DNA from 2 places in the Leclercia sp. LSNIH3 genome. Region 2 is predicted to be linked to the other one. Evidence: predicted binding sites of a transcription regulator. Region 2 holds the regulator's gene; the other holds the start of a gene.
The links. The regulator Fur, encoded in region 2, represses iron uptake genes when iron is present. The targets are predictions, from matches to a motif close to ATAATAATGAGAACNACTATCAA.

Region 1 (3,117 bases), 2.1 Mb from region 2:
GGGAACCGGCGATTTTCTGCAGATCCATCATTGCGACGAATTCGTTAGAAACCAGTTTGGTTGCCATAATACTGCCCACCTGCAGTGCTTCGCTTGCCGGCACACCCATCACCCAGGCTACCGGGTAGAAGATGTAACCCAGAATGCCCTGGAAGGAGATACCCAGTACGGCAGCAAACAGGGCGTTCAGCGCGGAGATCAGGGCGATAAAGCCGATCAGCATTGCCGCAACGATAACCGCCACTTTGAAACCTGCCAGAATATACTCGCCCAGCATTTCGAAGAAGCTCTGACCTTCGTGCAGATTAGCCATCTGCAGGTTCTCTTCACTCTCATCCACGCGGTACGGGTTGATCAGGGACAGCACGATAAAGGTGCTGAACATGTTCAGAACCAGCGCAGCCACGACATATTTTGGCTCCAGCATGGTCATATACGCGCCCACGATAGACATGGAAACGGTAGACATAGCCGTGGCCGCCATGGTGTACATGCGGTTGCGGGACATTTTGCCGAGAATATCTTTATACGCAATAAAATTCTCAGACTGACCAAGGATCAGGGAGCTTACGGCGTTGAAAGATTCCAGTTTGCCCATGCCGTTGACTTTAGACAGCACAGTACCAATGGCGCGGATCACAATTGGCAGAATGCGAATGTGCTGCAGAATACCGATCAGGGCAGAGATGAAGACGATAGGGCACAGAACTTTCAGGAAGAAGAACGCCAGACCTTCGTCGTTCATTTTACCGAACACGAAGTTAGTCCCTTCATTAGCAAATCCGAGCAGTTTTTCGAACATCTCAGAGAAGCCCTTCACAAAGCCCAGACCTACATCTGAGTTCAGGAAGAACCAGGCAAGCAGCACTTCAATGACGAGCAACTGAATTACATAACGAATACGGATTTTTTTACGATCGCTGCTGACCAGCAACGCAAGCACGGCAACGACAACAAGTGCGAGGACAAAATGTAGGACGCGGTCCATATTTGCTCCAAATATGAGGCAGGTTTAATTTCGCTGCACATTCTATGAAACAAGCGTAAAGAAAACGAGATCAAAGCCACACTATAGTCACGTCCTGTGACGAGACTCAAAAATAGTGACATACGATACATTTTTGTTATGTTATGTAAATGACTTAAAAGTTAAGTTTCTGTGCTAGGCTTCACAAAGGTTGCATGCTTTTTACCCGTCCGTTTATCGACTAAACCAGTCTGTGTATCGTTCTTCGCTATCACTGTAATCACTATAACCAACTCAAATGAACTTGATAATCATTCGCATTTTGATAGCATTAAACATAGCAAAGGCTATATTCCTGAGGCAAAAATGAGCAATAGTCGCGTTGATGAGAGTAGCAGTGGCAAAGCAGCACGCAAAATGCGGTTTGCATTAATGGGACCTGCGTTTATTGCCGCCATTGGCTATATCGACCCCGGTAATTTTGCGACCAATATTCAGGCCGGGGCCAGCTTCGGCTATAAGCTGCTGTGGGTGGTGGTTTGGGCCAACCTGATGGCGATGATGATTCAGGTGCTGTCGGCAAAACTTGGCATCGCCACCGGCAAAAACCTTGCGGAACAGATCCGCGACCACTATCCGCGTCCGCTGGTCTGGTTTTACTGGGTGCAGGCAGAGATCATTGCCATGGCGACCGACCTTGCGGAATTTATCGGGGCAGCGATCGGCTTCAAGCTGATCCTGGGGGTATCGCTGCTGCAAGGGGCGGTATTGACCGGTATCGCCACCTTCTTGATCCTGATGCTGCAACGACGCGGGCAAAAACCGCTCGAAAAAGTGATTGGTGGCCTGCTGCTGTTTGTGGCGGCGGCCTATATTGTGGAGCTGATCTTCTCCCAGCCGGACGTTATCCAGCTCGGCAAGGGGATGGCGATCCCGAGCCTGCCGACGACTGAAGCGGTGTTCCTTGCGGCCGGGGTACTGGGCGCCACCATTATGCCGCACGTAATCTATCTGCACTCTTCGCTGACGCAGAACCTGCACGGAGGATCGCGCCACGAGCGTTACTCTGCGACCAAATGGGATGTGGCGATTGCCATGACCATTGCCGGGTTTGTGAATCTGGCGATGATGGCCACCGCCGCGGCGGCATTTCACTTCAACGGCCATACCGGTGTTGCCGATCTGGATCAGGCCTATCTGACCCTGGAGCCGTTACTCAGCCACGCGGCGGCCACTATTTTCGGCCTTAGCCTGGTCGCGGCAGGACTCTCATCGACAGTGGTCGGTACCCTTGCGGGGCAGGTCGTTATGCAGGGATTTGTGCGCTTCCATATTCCTTTGTGGGTGCGTCGGTCCATCACCATGCTGCCCTCCTTTATTGTGATCCTGATGGGGCTGGATCCGACCCGCATCCTGGTGATGAGCCAGGTGCTGCTGAGCTTTGGTATTGCGCTGGCGCTGGTGCCGCTGCTGGTGTTCACCAGTGACAAAAAGTTGATGGGCGATCTGGTCAACAGCGTGATGGTCAAACGGGCAGGGTGGGCGATAGTGGTGCTGGTGGTAGCGCTGAATCTGTGGCTGCTGATTGGCACTGCAATGGGATTATAAAAAAGGCGCCGCGAGGCGCCTTTTTCGTATCAGTGATGATGACCGTGGCCACGACCATGGCCTTTGCGGCCGCGATGGTCATCACGATCTCTCCAGCCTTCGCGATAACCGCGTTCATAGGCGTTACGTTTATCCCAGCCACGATGGTAGCCGTTGTCATGTTTGTGCCAGCGTTTGTTACGCCATTCATAGTTACGATGCCAGTAGCCGCGGTCACGCCAGCCGCCACCGTCCCAGTAGTTACCGTAATTATCGCGATCGCCAATTTGTAATTTTACGGATGGCAACAGGGTGATTTCGCCAGCATTAGCGACCAGCGGGGCTGAAGCCATTAATACTGCTGCCAGAATCAGGGACCTGAACATTGTTATTCTCCTTCACGATCGGAGCCGTAATCGGCTTGTTAACGCAATATTAAGGGGCGGTAAAGCCCCGGATAATCGCTTTAACTCCTAATTCGGAAGGGCATAGCACTTTTTGCTAAAAGTGCCCTTATTCTTCACTGCTTAAAATTGTTTCAATTTCCTTCAGCTCTTCAGGCG
Region 2 (3,117 bases):
CTGGCGCAATTTCCTCAGGCCCGTGCGCATGTGATTGCCGGGGCCGGACACTGGGTTCATGCCGAAAAACCGGACGCCGTGCTGCGCGCTATCCGCCGTTACCTCGCTGACATCGAAAATTGATTAAAAAGAGAGCGACTGGTCGCCTGCGGGCCTCCAGTCGTTGGCGTGCCGTTTTCGGTGATGTATGATGGCGCGCTTATCGCCCGGGCATTAGCAGGGTGTCTTGTTTCCCCCGAAGTCTCAAAATCATGGCCAAAGAACACACGGACCGCACGACATTAGATCTGTTCGCGAATGAGCGTCGCCCGGGACGACCGAAAACCAATCCGCTTTCGCGTGATGAACAGCTGCGCATCAATAAGCGCAATCAGCTTAAACGCGATAAAAGTCGTGGGCTCAAACGCGTCGAGCTGAAACTGAATGCTGAAGCCGTCGATGCGCTGAATGAGCTGGCGAACGCCCGTGAGATCAGCCGCAGTGAGCTTATCGAAGAGATGCTGATTTCTCAGCTCGAGAAATGGCACGGCAAAGCGTAAGTCAGAAAACTCCCCTTCTTGTTGTTTTCATGTAGCACAGAGTGCAGTCCTGCGTGATAGCAGTTTCCGCAGGCTTCTCTGTTCTGCTATGATTGCCCTTATCCGTGGCTAAATTGCGCCACCATACCATTAAGTATCAAGAGGTTATTTTACTCATGGCAATCATCGGCATTTTTTTCGGCAGCGACACGGGTAACACCGAAAATATCGCAAAAAACATTCAAAAACAGTTAGGTAAAGACGTTGCCGATGTGCATGACATTGCGAAAAGCAGCAAAGAAGATATCGAAGGTTACGATATTCTGCTGCTGGGCATCCCGACCTGGTATTACGGTGAAGCGCAGTGTGACTGGGACGATTTCTTCCCGTCTCTGGAAGAGATCGACTTCAACGGCAAACTGGTCGCCCTGTTCGGCTGTGGCGATCAGGAAGACTACGCAGAGTACTTCTGCGATGCCCTCGGCACCATCCGCGACATCATTGAGCCACGCGGCGCAGTGATTGTTGGTCACTGGCCAACTGCCGGTTACCACTTCGAAGCCTCTAAAGGCCTTGCCGATGATAACAACTTTGTTGGTCTCGCCATCGATGAAGATCGCCAGCCGGAGCTGACCGCTGAGCGCGTGGACAAATGGGTTAAACAAATTCGCGAAGAGCTGCATCTCGACGCCATTCTGAATGCCTGATGATATCGCGGTGCAACGTTACAGTTGCGCCGCATCAATAGGCAAAACCAATCAAAATAATTGCTACAAATTTTTAACTTTTGCTGCCATACCTGTACAATGATCCAGGAGTAAACGCGGAACCTTGTAACAACTTTGTTGGCGGTACCACGTTTTTATAAGCATACTTTACTTGAGACTTGCAGTTTTCATTAGGTCATGGCAGTTCTATAATGAGACGCATTATCCCAGGTGCATTTTCTGTCACTTCTTCTTTAGAAGTGAATCGTTTAGCAACAGGACAGATTCCGCATGACTGACAACAACACCGCATTAAAGAAGGCCGGACTGAAAGTCACGCTTCCACGGTTAAAAATCCTGGAAGTGCTTCAGGGTCCGGATAACCATCATGTCAGTGCGGAAGACTTATACAAGCGTCTGATCGACATGGGCGAAGAGATTGGTCTGGCTACCGTTTACCGTGTACTGAACCAGTTCGACGATGCAGGCATCGTTACGCGTCATAATTTCGAAGGCGGTAAATCCGTGTTTGAACTGACGCAGCAGCATCACCACGATCACCTGATTTGCCTCGACTGCGGCAAAGTGATCGAATTCAGCGATGATTCCATCGAATTACGCCAGCGCGAAATTGCCGCACGTCATGGCATTCGTCTGACCAACCACAGTCTGTACCTGTATGGCCACTGTGCCGAAGGCGACTGCCGCGAAGATGACCACGCGCACGACACCAAGTAATCTTTGCATCGACTCTGAGCCAACCTGACGGTTGGCTTTTTTTTGCCTGTCATCATGCAAAAAGCCCGGTGGCGCTGCGCTTACCGTACCTGAGGGGATTTCCCCTTTCAGGCTGTGTAAACGTAGCGCCACCGGGCGTGGCAAACAGCAGATTACTTCGCGTTGTTAGTGCGGATCTCCTGCCAAATCTTATCGCAGCTTTTAGTGACTTCCTGATCGTTACCCGTTTTCCGCGCCTGGATACAGGCCTGGTAATCCGCCACCCTGATGGTCTCCTGAGTTGCGAACTGCTCGTGCGCCTTCTCCTTACGCAGCACGTCGAGCACGCTTTGGCAGGCTTCGATCTTCTCTGGCGAACCTTCAGCGGTATTGATGCAGGCGCTGTAGGCCTCTTTCAGCCGGGTATCTTCTTTCTGGGTCTGGGGCTGCGCGCAGGCGGCCAGTCCTGATGCCAGCACCGCAACCACTACGATTTTTTTCAGCATAACGCTCTCCAGTCAGGCGGGGATCGTCCCCGCCCGGATTGTCATCAGAAGATGGTGAACGGGGCGATAACCATAAACTTCACGTCACGCTCATCCTGGAAGATATTGCCGTAGCCGCCGCCGTAGCTTGGGATATCGGAGTGGTTGTCATACTGTGTGAAGTGCAGTTTGAACATGGTTCCTTTCGCGCGGCCGTCCTGCAGGGTGTAGCTCGCATCCAGGCTATAGGCCGATTCTTTGATCTTGTTAGAGGCGATATCCTCACGCTGACCGGCGCTGTTGATTAACCAGTCTGCCGGTTTCGCATCCCAGGCGTAGACATAAGACGCACCAACGCTCCAGCCCGCCAGGTTCCAGTTGCTCAGGTCATACATGGCACCAAAGAAGACCGCTTTTTCACCGTTGGCGTTAAAGTCAGAGCGGTTATCCCACCATACGTCCAGACGACCGTTGGAGGAGGCGTAAGTTGGGGTCATACGTTGCAGGAAGTACCCCTGCTGCCCTTCGGCCTTGACGTAAGTCCCTTCCAGACGTAAATCCACCTGGCCAACTTTGTAGCCCAGGGTGAGCGCCTGCAGCCATGCCGTACCGTCATAAATATCATTCACGGTGCCGCTGTCGGCTTTATCACGCGTGCCGTAAAACTGATAGGTGGTAGAGAGCGGGCCG

Region 1: the regulator Fur is predicted to act here: its motif matches at 1,272-1,294, upstream of C3F35_RS18435 (Nramp family divalent metal transporter).

What each region holds. Positions count from the first base shown of each region.
Region 1 is NZ_CP026387.1:3,788,913-3,792,029, forward strand. Features, by position in the region: gene C3F35_RS18430 (NupC/NupG family nucleoside CNT transporter) at 1-988, opposite strand, end outside; gene C3F35_RS18435 (Nramp family divalent metal transporter) at 1,334-2,575, shown strand; gene ypeC (DUF2502 domain-containing protein YpeC) at 2,605-2,940, opposite strand; gene mgrA (L-glyceraldehyde 3-phosphate reductase) at 3,068-3,117, opposite strand, start outside.
Region 2 is NZ_CP026387.1:1,072,814-1,075,930, forward strand. Features, by position in the region: gene ybfF (esterase) at 1-123, shown strand, start outside; gene ybfE (LexA regulated protein) at 252-539, shown strand; gene fldA (flavodoxin FldA) at 695-1,225, shown strand; gene fur (ferric iron uptake transcriptional regulator) at 1,517-1,963, shown strand; gene chiQ (ChiQ/YbfN family lipoprotein) at 2,116-2,445, opposite strand; gene chiP (chitoporin ChiP) at 2,493-3,117, opposite strand, start outside.